One region of the Bacillus sp. iso_77 genome, then DNA from elsewhere that is predicted to be linked to it. Evidence: riboswitches for the same ligand, from Rfam matches in the RefSeq annotation. Region 1 holds a riboswitch; each other region holds the start of a gene.
What was found. Region 1 has a riboswitch for S-adenosylmethionine ahead of mtnW (2,3-diketo-5-methylthiopentyl-1-phosphate enolase). Riboswitches for the same ligand answer to the same signal wherever they lie in the genome.

Region 1 (4,596 bases):
CTCTTCTCGTCTGCCATTCCTTCACTTCCTTTATTTGATCAAATTGCGCTTTTAGATCAACAAATGTTTCATACTCTTTATGTACGAGCCCTAGCTCTTTACATTCGTTCAGTAAATAATCACGCGCAAACGTGAGATCCGCATGTTTCGCTGCCTCAATATCAGTCACTGAATCACCTATCATGATAATAAAATCATCTTCCTGCGTCAGTTCTCGAATAATGGAAGGCTTGCAGCAGCCACAGCCATTTTGGCATTCTGAATCACAGGCATGCGGCCATTCAATTTGAATATGGTCTTCTTTAAATGATGCATGGTTACAATAAATATTCTCTTGTTCGACAATCCCTTCAAGGATAGGATAGACAAAAAAGTCCATACCGCCGCTGAGTACATAGAAAGGAATGTCTGCTTTTTTGACATCATCGACAAACTGTTCAAATCCTTCACGAATCTCTGTATCCTCTAAAATAAATGACCGAATGGCTTCTTTCTGATCACTCGTCAGTAACTGAAACATCTGCCCGACGCCTTCTTGGATCGTGATCTCTTTTGCTAGAACACCATCCTTCCATTTCGTCCATTCTTTCGGAGCAAACTGTTTCATGATGCGAATGATATTATCATTTTTCGTAATCGTACCATCAAAATCACAACATACAATTGGTTTTTTCATTTATTCTGCTACCCTTCCCCAAAGATCAAGTGCTGCTTGTAAGTCTTGACAAGTTGATGCTTTTTCTTCGATAGACTCTTTTTTGACCACCGCATCAATGATCGAACGAAAGGCTTTCCCTCCTCCAATTGCTCCCCGCGGATGTCCGTGAATTCCCCCGCCTGCATTAATGACATGATCAAGTCCAAAATCTTTGATTAAGATCGGCACCATTCCCGGGTGAATGCCTGCTGAAGGGACAGGAAATGTTTGTTGAACTGTATCCTCTTTCACACATGCTTCGAAAATGCCAATGGCATCTTTTTTCGGAAGGGCGACTGATCCATAAGGAGAGGGAAAAAGACTTAAATCAGCACCAGCATATCGATTTAATTTGCCTAAAAGAAGAGAATGCGAGAATCCATAGTCTGGAGATGATGTCATTGCACCGCTCACTGCCGGATGTGCCATGATCGGCAATGGGATCTCTGGATCTTCAGCCAAGCTTTGCATGACATCAAGTCCATACGCAAAAACGTTGAATAAAAGCGCATCAGCCCCGAGTTCGGCTGCCTTTCTTGCTCGATCTTTCAAATCAAAAGTTCTACCAGTTAAATTAACAGCATAAAGCGTGCGATGTCCTGTCTCTTCATATGTTTCTTTTAATATCTTTTTTCCTTCCTTGATTCGATCTTCAAAAGGGGCTAATGGGCTTTCAAATAAAATCTCATCATCTTTGATGAAGTCTACTCCACCTAAAGCCTGTAAGCGGAGCTGTTCTTTTAAATCCTCCATATCACGACCGATCACGCCTTTAAATATACTCATCAATAGCGGCCGATCAAACACGCCTACTTTCTTTCGTATCCCCTCAATGCCAAATACCGGTCCTGGCAGACAGCTTTTAAACCTTTCCGAAAATTCGATATCGACGAGCTTTACTTTCCCATCCAGTGAAAGCTTTCCAAAAATCGTCGTCAACACCGCTGGTATATCAGCTGAAAAGTTCGCCTCAGGATAAGCAATGGTCACCTCTGTTTGATACAGACTACCATTTGCGGGAGACTGTTCTTTTACGCTCACCACACGGCCTTTATGTTTTTTCAGCTGCTCCTTTTTGAGCTGCGGCAAGTCCGTCCATGACCCGACCGTTAACCCAAGTGCGATCTGCTCTGCTTTTCGGTCTATTTGTTCATCCTCTAGATGTGTTAGTACGTATGTTGCCAGTAGTTCACTCACTAGGAATCCCCTTTCGATTGCGTCCTGTATATGGTCAATAAAAAAACCTCTTTAAGTGCTTGATCAGCGCGTTAAAGAGGTTTCGTCTCATTCATCCGAATCTTATCTCTCAGCGCTTGCTGCAAGAATTAGCACCGTGCTTCATGGAAGTCGGTTGCCGGGCTTCATTGGGCTAGTCCCTCTGCCTACTCTTGATAAGAATATTCAATTTTCTTAAATATTGCCTGAATTATCGCACCATTTTTTTACGTTGTCAATGGCTTTTTTTCAAATAACTGCAAGGCAGCGATACGATCAGCGGCTTCCTTTAGCCGCTCCTCACTTGTTAAAAGTCCGACTCTGACGTAGCCTTCACCGTGAGCACCAAAGCCATTCCCGGGTGCAACAACAACATGTGCTTTTTCTAATAATACATCAGAAAAAGTTTCCGATGTATACCCTTCAGGCACCTTTAACCAAGCAAAAAACGAGCCCTTTGGCGCACTGACGTCCCAGCCAATCTCTTTGCATGCAGCAATCCAAGTGTTTCGTCTTTTTTCGTACCGATCATTTTGTACTTGTACGCACGTTTGATCGCTTAAAAGTGCTTCTGCTGCTGCATCTTGAGTTGCTTTAAACAGTGACACAAACAGGTGATCCTGATAAAGCTCAATGGCTTCGATAACAGAGGCATTCCCTGCTGCAAAACCGACTCTCCAACCAGCCATATTATACGTTTTGGACAATGTATAGATTTCAATACCTGTCTCTTTTGCTCCGTCTATTTGCAGGAAACTAAGGGGCTTTTCGCCGTCAAATCCTATGCCGCCATATGCAAAATCATGGACTACACACATCTTATTTTCATTCGCAAACGCAACAGTATCTTCAAAAAATGTCCGGGTTGCAGTCGCACCAGTCGGATTATTTGGGTAATTTAAGTACATCAATTTTGCTTGATTCTTATCCTGCTCTGACAATTTGTGGTAGTCAGGTAAAAAATCATTTTGTTCAAGAAGAGGCATTGTGACCATGCGAGCTCCGGCAAGCACAGCGCCTGACCAGTAATCAGGATAGCCCGGATCTGGAACAAGCAGCGTATCACCTGGATTCAGTAAACATTGCGGCAATTCGACTAGTCCCGCTTTCCCTCCAAATAAGATGGCAATCTCTGTCTTTGGGTCAAGCGTGACGCCATATTCTCTTTCATAAAAAGCAGCTGCAGCTTTTTTTAGTTTCGCTGTCCCGCGGAATGAGGAGTATTGATGATTTTCAGGTTTTGCTACCGCTTCCTGCATCGCTTTCACAATATGTGGAGGAGTGGGCTGATCAGGATTTCCTTGACCTAAATTAATCACATCTGCCCCTTCCTGCACTTTTTTCTGTACTTTTTGTACAAGCGACGCAAAAAATTGTTTCGGTAAATGTTTCAATACATCCGATTGCTGGAATTCCATTTTTTCACCTTCTATTCAAGTTACGTGACAATACAATCACTGTAATGGATTGTTTTATGAATTGTAAAGCAATTTTGAAAAAAGATTGACATGTGAACTGCAGCTCTGATAATATCTAGAATTAAGAAATGCAAGCAGACATGAAACAATTACATATTGATTTCTCTTATCGAGAGTTGGGCGAGGGATTTGGCCTTTTGACCCCAACAGCAACCGACCGTTAATACCACTGTGAAGTGGGGCGCAGCAAGTACAGCGCCAAGACAATTCATTGTCTTATAGGGCACGGTGCTAATTCCATCAGACGTATGTGCTGAGAGATAAGAGAGGCTTCGAGCATACACGCCATCAAGCCTCTTTCTCTCAGGAGAAAGAGGCTTTTTTATATGATTTGGAGGGGAAACAATTGGTTACACTTACGGCATCATATGAAGAATTAACAGAAAGTTCGGCAGTTGCACTTGCCATTAGACTTGGCTTGATTCAGGAGAGCAGTCATTTGACATGTACTGAAATCGGTGACGGAAATTTAAATTACGTCTTTCATATTTATGATCACAAACAAGCAAAAGGACTGATTATCAAGCAGGCCCTTCCTTACGCAAAGGTCGTTGGAGAAAGCTGGCCGCTGACATTAGATCGTGCAAGAATTGAAAGTGCAGCACTCATCAAGCAGTCAGAGTATGCACCTCATCTTGTACCAGCCGTCTATTATTCGGATACAGCTCTTGCAGTGACGGCAATGGAGGATCTATCACACCTTGAAATCGTCAGAAAAGGGCTAATTGCCGGAAAACATTATCCGTATTTATCAGATCATGTCGGAGAATTTTTAGGCAAAACACTATTTTACACGTCTGACTTTGCCACAAATCCCAAAATCAAAAAACAATTCGTGAAGCAGTTTACGAACCCTGATCTTTGTGACATTACAGAAAAACTCGTTTTCACAGATCCTTTCTTTGACAGCGAAACGAATGACTTCGAAGAGGAATTAAGAGAAGAGGCACAAGCACTATGGGCTGATCTTGAACTGCAAGCAAAAGCAGCCGAATTGAAACGGATCTTCTTAACCTCTGCTGAAACACTGGTACATGGAGATCTTCATACAGGCAGTATTTTTGCAAACGAAACGGAAACGAAAATCATTGATCCAGAGTTCGCTTTTTACGGTCCTTTCGGATTCGATATCGGTCACTTTATTGCCAATCTGTTCATAAATGCTTTATCTCATGAGAATGAGCAGGATCAGCAGCACCTGTTTGA
Region 2 (4,596 bases), 200 kb from region 1:
GATTGCGGTCATCTGTTTTATACACATTCACTGCTTCTTTTTCCTTATCAGGTGTGTATTGATCTTCCACCTCAATGACCCCGTATACTGTTCCATTATACGATAGACGAACAATGTCACCTTGATTGATCTCCGCTGCTTTTTCCTTTGTGACAGGCAAAGTAATCGGAAGAGACCAAACGACACCACTTGCTAGTCGCATACTGCTGACAACTGCTTCATAATCAGCTTTCGTTAAAAACCCTTCAATTGGACTATACCCGCCAATGGCGATGAGTTCAAGGTCTGCAAAAGAGATGGCATCCAGCTCAATTTCTTTCGCAGCTGTGCTTAGATCAAATTCTTCATTTACTCGATTAATTAATACGCCACCATGTGGTGTTAAACTCATTTGTTCATCTTCCTCTCAATGTTCATATTTATTAGATGTTAATAGTCGGATTTATATTTAAATCCCGCCGCCCTGTTCATGAATCGAGCTGCTCTCATTTTTAACTGCCTTCATAAGACTCAGTGCACCTAGTGAAGCAAGCAGTACACTCATCATGATAAAGATAGAGTAATAGTCTCCTTTTAAGAAAAGGCTTACCAACAAATAAGATAGACTAAGTGATAAGAAAGGTGACACAACCCATACCTTCAGCATTTTTTTCACAACATGTTTATGAAAAATGTTCGGTCCACCCTTTGCCATACCAAGCCCAATAATGGACGAGGAGGTAATTTGAGTAAGGGGAACAGGGAGTCCGAATATAGAGCTGACGATGACAAGTCCTGCACCGGTGCTCGATAATAGAATGCCTTCACCCGTTTGATAGCGTGTAATTTTCTTTCCGTTTGTTTCTAGTACCCTTCTTCCTAGAAGCAGCGCCCCAATGGCCACAAAGATTCCGCCGTAAAGGGTTCCTTGCCCGACTGATAAAACACCTGATGCGACAAGCGGGCCGACCGCATTGGCGACATTGTTCATGCCGGCTGAAAATGCTTCTAAAAACCCACTGATAATCAAAACAACAGATAAGATCAATGTACCTTTTTTGGATAATGTCCGTTTAGGGAACAATCTGATGATTTTGACAACAGCAAAGGTAAAAACAAAGGCAACAATCGGAATAATCACCCAAAAAGAGACAATGACTAAGATCGATTTCACATACAGCACTTTATATGCGGCTGCCACACCGACCACAGCTCCTACTGTGACCTCACTTGTGGATAAAGGAATGGCCAAGAGGTTCGCTATGAAAAGTGATAATGCGGCCGAGCCAATGATGATACACACAATTTCAAGTGTGATGACAGATTCAGGCATAATCCCGGAGCTGATCGTTTTGACGACCTCGCCGCCGCCAATCACTGAACCTGCTAATATTCCAACTGCACAAACGCTGAGCGCGTATATTGGCTTTTTGATCGCACCTGAACCATATGCGATGCCCATCGAAGCGGCTGCTCCGCTTGCGCCAATATTTAAAGCAAAGAATAAGCTAAATAAAATTGCGGCGATTTCCATACATTATGCTCCCTTACTCATGTAATCCGCACTCAGTCTTTGCTGTCCCTGACCATCTTCCAGAACGCAAATCATCAGCAGTAAATGCCGGCTGTGTACAAGGTGCACACCCGATGCTTGGATATCCTTGGTCATGCAGCGGATTATAAGTAAGATCCTCTCTAGACGCATATCTCCATATGTCCTTCCACGTCCAGTGGATGAGCGGACATACTTTGACTGATTGGAATTTTTCATCCTTATTTAAGAAGTTCGTACCTGCTCGTTTAGGCGACTGCTCTCTTCTTAAACCAGACAGCCATGCCGGATAGCCAGATAGTGCCTCTTGCAATGGAATGACCTTTCTCATATGACAGCAGCTTTGAGGATTCGTTTCCCATAATTTATCACCATGCTGCTCATTCTGCTCTTCCACCGTCAGCTCAGGTGTTTTCAGCACGATGTCTAAACCAGGATATCTTTCCTTAACTGCATCAATGGTGTCGTATGTTTCCTTGAAATGCAGACCTGTATCTAAAAAGACAATTCTTGCATCTTTTTTTACTTTCGCAATAAGATCGATCAGGACAATGCCCTCAATGCCAAAACTGCATGCATAAACGAGCTGATCACCATAGTGGCCGTACGCCCATTTCAGCACAGATAGGGCCCCTTTATACAAATCGTCCTCTTGAAATGTAATGGACGGCTCTTGCCAATTTTCATAAGTTAACATTGTTTCTCCCCTTCCGGAGTACTGCTTCTATTGCTATTCTCCGCACTACTTTAATCTGATTTTTTCATTTTTTTCCACTTGAATCACTTGACCGTCCTGAACGATCAACGTAATTGAACCGAATTTCATATCCCCAATCAGCTCTTGCATATGCTTCACTAAGTCCTCATCCTGGTTTTGTTTCAGTTCCATCTCCTCTTCCTCCTCACCGTTAAAATAAAAAAACTTTCTTTCAGTCCGAAAGAAAGATGAGGAAGCTCACGATTTCCTTATCTTTCAAAATAGAATCATTTTGCAGGAAGTAGCACCTTGCAAATCGCAGGTTGCCGGGCTTCATCGGGCCAGTCCCTCCACCTCTCTGGATAAGAGTTTTAATTTGTATTAAATATTAACACAATTCAAACAAAAGTCAACCCGACTTTATTGATAGGATTAGTTTTTATTTAAATTTGAGTCTATTTTACTATTTTTAACCAAATAAAAAGCTGTGCAGTGCAGCACAGCTTTTTTAAAACAAGACAAGCTTTTTAGACCGTTTCTTCCATCCAAGATTCAGACGAAGGATCCTGTCTCCAGCGTTTTAGTTTATTCATAGCAGAAGGCTCAATTGCTTTTAGCTCAAGTGCCACTTCTGTCAGTGTGTCATAGTCTGTCAGCGTGACATAGGGAATGTTTTTCTCTTGAAAAGCCGCAGCTGCTTTTGGCAGTCCATAAGTGAAGATCGCAACAACTCCGAGTACGTCACAGCCTTCTTCTTCTAGCGCAGCCACAACTTCAAGAACGCTGCCTCCAGTTGAGATGAGGTCTTCTACGACAACCACCTTTTGTCCAGGTGATACGGCTCCTTCAATTTGATTTCCTTTTCCGTGTGCTTTTGGTTTACTTCTTACATAACACATCGGTACATTCAGACGATCAGCTGCTAATGCCGCATGAGGAATGCCAGCTGTAGCTGTACCTGCGACAACTTCCGCTCCTTCAAAATGAGTGAGAATCAAGTCTTTTAAACCTTCCGCAATGTCCCCTCTGACCTCAGGATAAGACAAGGTGAGGCGATTGTCACAGTAAATCGGTGATTTGATACCGCTCGCCCATGTAAATGGTTCGTCTGGTTTTAAAGAGACAGCTTTGATTTGTAATAAATGCTTCGCGATTTTCGTTTTCATCCGGCAGTCACTCCCACTCTTTCAAAATTTGTTGATAAGCTTCCACTGGGTTTGTGGCTTTTGTGATCGATCTTCCCACAACAATCTGTGAAACACCCTGTTCTTTGGCAAAGGCAGGTGTCGCCACACGCTTTTGGTCATCCGTTTGATCATTTGGTAAGCGAATTCCTGGTGTCACAGTGAGAAAGGAAGGAGAGATTTGTTCATGAAGCTGTTTTGATTCATGAACAGAGCACACCACACCATCAAGTCCACTTTCATATGCCAATTGTCCATAATGAAGCACAGCCTCTTGCAATGGGCGGTCAATTAGTAATTCTTTTTTCATCATATCTTCTGACGTGCTTGTCAGCTGGGTCACTGCAATAATGCCTGGGCGATTTTGCCCGGCAGGGGTTCCGCTTTCAAGCCCCTCTATGGCCGCCTGCATCATTCTTTTCCCGCCGGCTGCATGCACATTCACCAAATCAACACCAAGTGCAGCAAGCCTGTTCATCGCTTTTTGCACAGTTGTTGGAATGTCATGAAGCTTCAGATCAAGGAAAATACGGCAATTTTTTTCTTTCAGTGCATCAATAATGGCAGGACCTTCTTGGTAAAACAGCTCCATGCCGACCTTTACGAATAATGGAGTGCCTTCAAAACGATCTATAAAGGCGTGCGCCTCCTGTCCTGACGGAAAATCAAGCGCGATGATGGGCAAGTGCTTCATGTTTCCAGCTCCTTCCGATGCATTCCTCTACAGATGAATACCCATAAGCCGCTAACACATTCGGCAGTTCATCAATGATTTCCGGGCAAATAAATGGGTTCACAAAATTGGCTGTCCCAACAGCTACCGCACTTGCGCCAGCTAGTAAAAATTCAAGTACATCTTCAGCGCTTTGCACCCCGCCCATTCCAATAATCGGAATAGAAACGGCCTGACTGACCTCATGCACCATTCGGATGGCAACAGGTTTTACAGCAGGACCTGATAATCCGCCTGTTTTATTGGCAAGAATGGGTTTGCCTGTTTTTAAATCTAAACGCATCCCAATCAAGGTATTGATCATGGTGAGTCCATCCGCTCCAGCCGATTCAATCGCTTTAGCAATCTCAACGATATTGGCTACATTAGGTGACAGTTTCACATAAACAGGAACGGAGGAAACTTCCTTAACAGCTTTTGTCAATGTAGCCGCCATTTCTGGATCGGTCCC
Region 3 (4,596 bases), 190 kb from region 1:
AAAAACACACTCCTTTTATCATCCTTACCCCTTATTTATCGGATTTGAGAGGCATTGTTTCAATGATAAAGTGAAGGATTTTCAGCTTTTTTCATGACTTTTTTCACTGAAAAAAACCATTATTTATGATAAAAATAAAAAAAGTGAGCAAATGCTCACTTTTTCTCGTATGTCCATCCTTCTTTTTGGTAAACAAGATCATTTTTCATCAGATGACCTAATGCTCGTTTGAAGGCTGCTTTGCTCATTTGAAATCTTTCTCGGATATCTTCTGGATCACTTTTATCCCCGTAAGGCATTGCACCGTTTCTCGTTCTCATGTAAGTTAAAATTTCTTCTGCATCGACAGATAATGCATCCTGTTTTCTAGGCAGCAGAGAAACGTTCACGGTTCCGTCCTCTTTCACTGCAATGACGCGTCCTGTCACGGTCGATCCTAATCTAGGCTCTTCCTTTCGTTCCGTGCGGTGGATAAACCCACGCACGCCTGTATCTGTCAGCATAAAAGAACCTGTCGCAATTAAGCGATAAATCGTTCCCGTCATTTCTTTGTTCATTAACGTTTCTGGCGCCTCAGTAAATAATTCACTGATCACATCTTCAGTGGCTGGTTTTGCGAACATTCTCCCGTAACTTGTCACTTTGAGCATACAGTATAGTTTGTCGCCTTTTTTCGGCCACGCTTCCTCAAAAGGCGGGAGGTGTTCAGTTGCAACAAGTGCATCCTTTGACAAACCTATATCGACAAAAGCACCCATATCTTCTACAACGTCTACGACTTCTACCCAATCGTATGTATGTGCATTGATTTTAGGAATTTTCATCGTCGCTGCCAGTCTTTCCTCATGATCTACATATAAGTAGACCTCTACTTCATCACGATCTCCAATATCCTCTGTCATCTCACTGCGATGTAGGAGAACAGAATCTTCGCCATCTGTTAAAAAGTAGCCGTATTCCATCTCGTTATCTATTTGCAAGGTCAGTTGCTCACCTGGTCTCATGTTCTCTTCCTTCCTATCTGCCCTTAAAAGAGCGTTCGTTCATCTTTTGATTCACTTTATTCTACTATACTTCTGTCATCATGAACATCTCTAGTTCTGTTAGCTAAAGTGGACAAACTGTACTTGAATTATACCGCATGCATCTGAACTCGCTTCGATAAAGTTTCTTCTTCCCCTATGGGCATGATAAAATAGACGCAATATCTATAGTTGGAGGTCATATGTGATGGCAAAAGAAAGTTCATTTGATATTGTATCGAAGGTGGAGCTGCCAGAAGTGCAAAACGCCATTCAAGCAGCACTGAAAGAAATTAAAAACCGTTATGATTTTAAAGGAAGTAAAAGTGATATTTCACTAGAAAAAGAAGAACTCGTTCTCATTTCTGATGATGACTTCAAGCTGGAGCAGCTAAAGGATGTCCTTGTGACAAAACTGATTAAACGAAACGTACCGACTAAAAACATTGACTACGGAAAAACAGAACATGCCCTAGGTGGAACCGTTCGCCAGCGTGCAAAGCTGATTAGCGGGATTGATAAGGACAATGCCAAAAAGATCAATGCCTTGATCAAACAATCTGGTATAAAAGTAAAGTCGCAATTTCAAGATGACCAAGTGCGTGTGACAGGAAAAAATAAAGATGATTTACAAGAAGTGATGGCGCTCATGCGCAAGGCAGATTTACCGATTGACGTCCAATTTATAAATTTTCGATAAATTTCAAATTTTCCATTGATTATTTCCGATTTTTTCGATACAGTTGATGGAAGTTCAATTCATTGACATGTTCATATCGCTTTCTTATCAAGAGAGGCAGAGGGACTGGCCCTGTGAAGCCTCAGCAACCGGTGTAGTAGAAATCTATTTTCTATGACCAAGGTGCTAAATCCAGCAAGCAACTGCTTGGAAGATAAGGAGAAGAATTTCAATACAGCCAAAAAGTCTTCTTCTTATCAGAAGGCTTTTTTTGTTACATAGAAATAAGGAGGAAACCAATGGGCCTATTACAAGACTTACAAAATCGCGTACTGATTGCTGATGGAGCAATGGGAACACTTTTATACTCTTATGGCATTGACCGCTGCTTTGAAGAATTAAATTTATCAAAAGAAGATGAAGTCAAAAGAGTGCACGAAGCATATGTGCAAGCTGGAGCGGACATTATTCAAACGAACACATACGGTGCGAATTATATTAAACTATCCCGCTACGGTTTAGAGGAAGAAACAAAACGCATCAACACAAAAGCTGTACAAATTGCCAAAGCAGCCGCTGGCTCAGCTTATGTCCTCGGAACAATCGGCGGCATTCGAACATTTAACAAAAATGCCTACTCTTTAGACGAGATTAAACGGAGCTTTAGAGAACAGCTCTATATCCTTTTAAATGAAGAGCCTGATGGGTTACTGCTTGAAACGTATTACGATATTGAAGAAGCAAAAGCCGTTCTTGAGATTGCTCGCAAAGAAACAGCGCTTCCGATTGTCATGAACGTCTCCATGCATGAGCAAGGTGTATTGCAGGACGGTACACCGCTAAAAGACGGTTTATCTGAATTATCCTCACTTGGCGCTGATGTCGTCGGCATTAACTGCCGATTAGGCCCTTATCATATGATTCAGGCACTTGAAGGCGTTCCACTTTTGCAAAATTCGCATTTATCTGTCTATCCAAACAGTAGTCTCCCCTCCCTTGAAGAAGGCAGACTCGTCTATGATACAGATAATGATTATTTCCGAAAAAGTGCACTTGAGTTTAGAAATCAAGGCGCACGAATCATTGGAGGCTGCTGCGGAACAACCCCTCAGCATATTAGCGCCATGGCTGAGGCGGTCAAAGATTTAGCACCTATCACCGAAAAAGAAGTGAAAGTATTAAAAGAAGAAATCATTTCCATCCAAGATCAACGAACAGAACCAGGTCTTGACGAGCTTGCTGTGAAAAAACGTTCGATTATCGTCGAGCTGGACCCGCCGAAGAAGCTGAACTTTGAAAAATTCCTTATCGCAGCGAACGAATTAAAAAGTGCAGGCATTGATGCCCTCACACTGGCCGATAACTCTCTAGCTACCCCGCGTATTAGCAATGTGGCATGCGGCGCTTTATTAAAACAGCAGCTTGATATGCGTTCACTTGTCCATATCACATGTCGTGATCGCAATTTGATTGGACTCCAATCCCACTTAATGGGACTGGACACGCTTGGACTAACCGATATTTTAGCCATCACAGGCGATCCGTCTAAAATTGGAGACTTCCCAGGTGCGACATCTGTGTATGATTTAACCTCCTTTGATTTGATCCGTCTGATCAAACAATTTAACGAGGGGCTATCTTTCTCTGGGAAACCGCTCGGGAAAAAGACTAATTTTTCAGTGGCTGGCGCGTTTAATCCCAATGTCCGTCATATTGATAAAGCGGTCAAACGCCTCGAGAAGAAAATCGAATATGGTGCCGATTATTTTATTTCACAACCTGTTTACTCTGAGGAACAGCTTGTGAAGATTCATGAAGAAAGCCGACATTTGGATAAACCGATTTACATCGGTATTATGCCGCTAACAAGCAGCCGAAATGCTGAGTTTATTCATCATGAAATTCCCGGCATTAAATTGTCTGACTCGATTCGTGAGATTATGGCCAAGGCAGGCGAAGATAAAGAAAAGCAGCGGACAGAAGGGTTAGCGATTGCCCGCTCTTTATTAGATACAGCCTGCGAATTGTTTAATGGTATCTATTTAATTACCCCTTTCCTTCGATCAGATTTAACAGCAGAACTGACAACTTACATCCATCAGAAAGAAAAGGAGCCAAACATCCATGCCAACTATCACTGAACAGCTCAAAAAACGCATCCTCGTCCTTGACGGTGCAATGGGCACAATGATTCAAAACGCCGATCTCACAGCAGAGGATTTCGGCGGAGAAGAGTATGAAGGCTGTAACGAATATTTGAACGTCACAGCCCCTCATATTATTTCCACGATTCACCGGCAATATCTTGAAGCAAGTGCAGATTTAATCGAAACAAATACATTCGGCGCGACGAAGCTCGTTCTCGATGAATATGGACTTGGCCATCTCGCCTATGAATTGAACGTAAAAGCAGCTCAGCTGGCAAAGCGTGAAGCAGACCGTTTGTCGACACCAGACTGGCCCCGCTTTGTTGTAGGCGCAATGGGGCCCACTACAAAAACATTATCCGTGACAGGCGGCACAACGTTTGAAGAGCTCGTTGCAAATTATGAAGAACAAGCCCGCGCCCTGATTGATGGGAAATGTGATGCTCTTCTTTTAGAAACGAGTCAAGACATGCTGAATGTCAAAGCTGGATTTAAAGGCATTCAAGAAGCCTTTCACGCAACCGGTATTGAGCTACCACTGATGGTGTCAGGGACGATTGAACCAATGGGCACCACCCTTGCCGGTCAAGATATTGAAGCCTTTTATATCTCACTTGAGCATATGAAACCAATCAGCGTAGGTTTAAACTGTGCAACTGGTCCAGAATTTATGACAGACCATATACGTACACTCTCCTCCATCTCAAAGTCGGCTGTCAGCTGCTATCCAAACGCTGGTCTCCCTGAT
Region 4 (4,596 bases), 1.5 Mb from region 1:
CTTTGTGTAAGTCATAAAAACATGGGCAAAAAGCACAATTGCCGCCATAATCAAAATGATATAGGGGACCTGCCCAATCTTGCTGAAAAAGGCAGGGATGGTGCCAGTTGAAAAAGTGCCATCAGGCAGCACCATATTTTCAGAAATGGTCGCACCTTTCGTATAGGTTTGTGCCAGCCCTTGAATGATAAACATCATGGCTAGTGTCATGAGCATATCTGGGATCTTCATTTTGACAATCATCCAAGCATTCAGCAAACCGACAATAAGAGAAGCCGCCAGCGCAGAAAGGATCGCAATGAGTGGGTTTTGCGAGAACCATACAAACATGGAGATCACAATTGCATTTGATAACGTAGCAACTGAGCCTACAGATAAATCAAAGCCATTCACTGCTAGGGAGATCGTCAGCCCTACCGCAATGATGGTTACAATCGAGATCGATCGTAAAATATTGATGATATTTCCTGACTGTAAAAATGCCGGATTGGCTGCTGCAAAGACAACAATCAATACGACAATCGTTAAGATGGTGCCATATTGATAAAAGAAATCAAACAGATGAAAGGATGGCCGCTGTTTCTTGATTTGTTGAACTGGGGCTGAAACTTGTCGTTCACTCATGATTGTCCTCCTGTTGAATGATATAAAAGCTCTTCTTCAGTCATTGGTGCCGTCATTTCCCGGGCAATGCTGCCATCATATAAGACGTATACTCGGTCGGCAATTCCTGCAATTTCTGAAAGCTCACTTGAAGCATAAATAACCGCTTTTCCTCTTGCAGCTAGTTCTGCAATGAGGGAGAAAATGTCCTTTTTTGCTCCAACGTCTACACCTTTGGTTGGTTCATCAAAGAGATAGACATCCGCCTCAGCCAACAGCCATTTTCCAATCGCAATCTTTTGTTGATTTCCACCGGATAGATGCTTCACCTTCGCTTCAAGAGAAGGTGTCTTGACGCCAAGCCGCTTGACGATTCCATCTGCTGCCTTCCGTTCCTTAGAACGATGTAAGAAGCTGAACGGCCGTGTAAACGAACGTAGACTTGCAGCTGTTACGTTCCATCCAACAGTTTCTTCTGTTAGAATCCCTTCTTTTCTCCGTTCCTCAGGCACAAGGGCAATACCCGCTCTCACAGCGTGATGAGGCGACTTGATATGAATGGTTTGACCATGCAGCTGCACAGTGCCTGATTTTTTTTCTGAGGCGCCGAATAGGGCTTTGCACAATTCTGTTTTACCAGCACCGACTAGTCCTGCAATCCCGAGAATTTCTCCTTTTTTCACATGAAGATGAATGTTGTTTAATTTATGTTGGTCATGCAACTCTTTCACATCAAGCACAATCGGTGCATCCTCAAGCGTTGTACGAGATGGGAATTGATCCTCTAATGGCGCGCCAAGCATTTCTTCAATGACCTGCTTTGGATCTGTTTCTTTAATGAGGTGCGCCGCCACATCAGTTCCATTCTTCATCACAGTCAGTTCATCACAGATGTTGAAAATCTCCGGCATGCGATGCGAGATAAAAATGATGCCTGTGCCGTTCTTTTTCAATTGATGAATCATTGAGAATAACTTGCTTGTTTCTGCATGACTAAGTGGAGCGGTTGGTTCATCTAAAATTAAAATGCTGCATTTGATCGACACAGCCTTGGCAATGAGCACCATTTGTTTTTCTGCCAGTGTCAAATCACTCACAAGACGCTTCGTTGAGATGTCAATGTCCATCTCTTGTAACAGCTGTGCTGCCTTGCGGTGAATCTCTTTCCAACAGACGAATGGTTTTTTCTCCATTTCATGAATCATCATATTTTCGCCAACACTTAAATAAGGCACGAGAGCTGTATCCACTTCTTGATGGACGGTCTGCACACCGTATGAGGCCGCATCCTTCGGTGTATGAATGGTCGCCGCCTCGCCATTGATGTGGATGGTTCCTTCAAAATGTGAATGAGCACCAGAGAGAACTTTCATTAACGTTGACTTCCCAGCGCCGTTCGCCCCAATCAGGGCATGGACTGTGCCTTTTTTTAATGTGAAATTTGCTTGATCTAACGCTTTGACTCCTGGGAATTCAATCGAAATGTTTTTCATATGAACAAGCGGCGTTGTCATAGGTGTCCTCCTTCTCTCCTGATCGTCAATTGAAAAACGAAACACCCTCTATGAAAAGAGAGTGCACGTTGTTTATTTTGCATAATGCTTCTTCAAGGTCTTCATCCAGTCTTCTTCAAAAGCAGTCGATGATCCGAATCCTTTTACTTCATCTGCAAGATTGACCATATTGATGGCCTTTCCTGCATCCTGAAGCTGCTTTTGTGAAATGAGAGAGGCCTCAAGGTCATAGGAAGATGGCGTTTTCTCGCCAGCTAGTTTCTTCGCAAGAATCCTTACGTCGATTGCGCCAATGAGCTTCGGATCGACAGCGGCAGTGTACTTCCAAGGGCTGTCTTTCGCAGTCATTTCTTGCAGATCGGCATTAGACACATCAATACCGTATATTTTCACTTCGGTTCTTCCTGCTTCTTTTAAAGCTCTTGCGGCACCAATCGCAAATGCATCCCACGTGGCAAAAATCGCATCCAGTTTACCCTTTGGATATTTATTTAGCATAGCCGCAACCGCATTTTGTGTTTGAACTGATGTATCAGAGGCCGCAACGCCAAATCGGTCAAGTTCCTTGATTCCTGTATGCTGTTTGAGCGTTTCTTGGTACACCTTGTTTCGTCTCACCATTGGAGGGAATCCGTCTACCCAAAGATACGCAATATTTGCTTTCCCTTTAAAATCAGCCACGAGTGCATCTAATGATTTTTTCGCTAATTGCTCGTCATCTTGAGACGTCACTGTGACCCCTTTGATGTCCTTCAGCTTCGGATTTGAATCAAACGCCACAACTGGAATGCCTTTCGCTGTGATCTTCTTCACATCAGCGACTGTCGCCTCATCATCCCCATGAGAGATGATAAAGCCATCATAGTTTTCTTCTAGTGCTTGAGAAATGGCATCATGAAACTTCGCCGTATCACCATTTGCCGTGTAGACATCTACTGTAAAGCCTAGCGCTTCACCTTCTGCCTTCGTTCCTGCTAAAAACTGAGCAGTATGATCGTCCCCGCCAATTTTACGGATGACTTTAATTTTTGCTCCCTGTCCTTTTGCAAATCGCTTCGGGACATTGTCAAAGGAGACCTTTTCGTTTGCACTAGCCTTTGAGCCTGCGCTTGATCCCGTACCGCAACCAGATAATAGCACGGTCAGGACCGTCAATAATACAAGAGATGATGTCCAATATTTACGTTTCATTGCTGTTCCTCCTCAAGTTGTTTTATTTTTCACATCGGAAAACTAGGTAAAGAAGTGGAAATATGCCTGTGAACCCAGTCTTTTGATTCTAAAAAAAGAGATCAAAAAAAGCCTCTCTTGATAAAGAGAGGCTTGATCACCGTTGCATGAAACATGTATCGGGAAGTCTTCCTCTCTTATCTGTCAAAGCTGTAACAGCTTTGCAGGAATTAGCACCAATTTCTTAAATAGAAACGGTTGCTGGGCGTCATAGGGCCAGTCCCTCTGCCTCTCTTGATAAGAGATCCGTTATGAAATTTGTTTTAGTTGAAATGTCTTCTTTACTTTAATGTGATGTCTCATCAATGTCAATGACTTTTTTGAAAATTTCTAAAATGATCATTTGCACCGAATGCCTTGTTTAACTGCCGATGATTTTCTTAGCAGGTGATGATGCCTTAAGACGGAAATCATATTTTTTCTCATTCACAAATTGGGGATTGAGGTGTGCTGATCCTTTATCTTGACCGCTTTTCGAGCGATACGTTTTGTAGCCTTCCAGCCATTTCCCGCGCCATACCCACTGTGAGGCTTTTGCACCTTTGCGGTCATCGTAGACATTCTTTTGGAATGTATTCTTCTTGTTCACTTCGTAAAGATTCACGACTAAGTAATGCGAAGCACTGGCTGTCATGATATTATTCGTGATTCGATTGTTCACCGATTGATATTGCATGAGCAATTGACCGCCTTCTAAGCCGGCTGTGTCATTTTTGTACAAAATGTTATGGGAGATGGTCGTGTTTGTGGTTCCGCCCCGCTTCTTGTCATAGCCGCCGATGGAGATGCCTGTATAACGATTTAAATATACTTGATTGTGCTCAATGCGAATGCGTTCGGCCATCTTCCCTTTATGTTCACTTGTGACCTCAATCCCAAGGTCATTATGATGGCTGATGTTATGATCAATCACGATGTCTTTCCCGCCATCCACATAGATTCCTCCTGCGGAGATGTCCTTGCCGTACGCTGGATTCCCAACACTCGTAATCTCATAAACTTTGTTTCTAGATACGACACCATTTCGCACTTGATCATACTTTTTAGAAGGTGCGACATTCTCAAAACCAATTAAATCAATCCCGATATTGTCCGTATGCCGGACTGTATTATGTGTCACGCGGAATTTTTTCACGTTTCCGTTTAGCACAAGGGCTTCACTAAAACCTAGCTTTAACTTTTCCACAGTGTTTCCTTTGATTTCGATGTCTTCAATGGCTGCAGGTGCTTTCGTTCCATAGACCGCAAT

Region 2: linked by a shared signal. The riboswitch ahead of AC0VYC_RS07525 (YezD family protein) and the one ahead of mtnW (2,3-diketo-5-methylthiopentyl-1-phosphate enolase) in region 1 are both predicted to bind S-adenosylmethionine.
Region 3: linked by a shared signal. The riboswitch ahead of AC0VYC_RS05435 (bifunctional homocysteine S-methyltransferase/methylenetetrahydrofolate reductase) and the one ahead of mtnW (2,3-diketo-5-methylthiopentyl-1-phosphate enolase) in region 1 are both predicted to bind S-adenosylmethionine.
Region 4: linked by a shared signal. The riboswitch ahead of AC0VYC_RS17945 (sugar ABC transporter substrate-binding protein) and the one ahead of mtnW (2,3-diketo-5-methylthiopentyl-1-phosphate enolase) in region 1 are both predicted to bind S-adenosylmethionine.

The regions. Positions count from the first base shown of each region.
Region 1 is NZ_CM149683.1:1,281,401-1,285,996, reverse strand. It holds gene AC0VYC_RS06510 (2-hydroxy-3-keto-5-methylthiopentenyl-1-phosphate phosphatase) at 1-676, opposite strand, end outside; gene AC0VYC_RS06515 (methylthioribulose 1-phosphate dehydratase) at 1-17, opposite strand, end outside; gene mtnW (2,3-diketo-5-methylthiopentyl-1-phosphate enolase) at 677-1,894, opposite strand; SAM riboswitch class I at 1,994-2,095, opposite strand; gene AC0VYC_RS06500 (pyridoxal phosphate-dependent aminotransferase) at 2,140-3,330, opposite strand; gene mtnK (S-methyl-5-thioribose kinase) at 3,737-4,596, shown strand, end outside.
Region 2 is NZ_CM149683.1:1,480,358-1,484,953, reverse strand. It holds gene sat (sulfate adenylyltransferase) at 1-391, opposite strand, end outside; gene AC0VYC_RS07535 (inorganic phosphate transporter) at 449-1,513, opposite strand; gene AC0VYC_RS07530 (phosphoadenylyl-sulfate reductase) at 1,527-2,228, opposite strand; gene AC0VYC_RS07525 (YezD family protein) at 2,274-2,420, opposite strand; SAM riboswitch class I at 2,495-2,597, opposite strand; gene pyrE (orotate phosphoribosyltransferase) at 2,756-3,394, opposite strand; gene pyrF (orotidine-5'-phosphate decarboxylase) at 3,402-4,106, opposite strand; gene AC0VYC_RS07510 (dihydroorotate dehydrogenase) at 4,078-4,596, opposite strand, start outside.
Region 3 is NZ_CM149683.1:1,087,425-1,092,020, reverse strand. It holds gene AC0VYC_RS05445 (CvfB family protein) at 156-1,004, opposite strand; gene AC0VYC_RS05440 (YajQ family cyclic di-GMP-binding protein) at 1,231-1,722, shown strand; SAM riboswitch class I at 1,804-1,922, shown strand; gene AC0VYC_RS05435 (bifunctional homocysteine S-methyltransferase/methylenetetrahydrofolate reductase) at 2,001-3,842, shown strand; gene metH (methionine synthase) at 3,826-4,596, shown strand, end outside.
Region 4 is NZ_CM149683.1:3,479,798-3,484,393, forward strand. It holds gene AC0VYC_RS17935 (ABC transporter permease) at 1-624, opposite strand, end outside; gene AC0VYC_RS17940 (sugar ABC transporter ATP-binding protein) at 621-2,117, opposite strand; gene AC0VYC_RS17945 (sugar ABC transporter substrate-binding protein) at 2,190-3,308, opposite strand; SAM riboswitch class I at 3,482-3,591, opposite strand; gene AC0VYC_RS17950 (right-handed parallel beta-helix repeat-containing protein) at 3,709-4,596, opposite strand, start outside.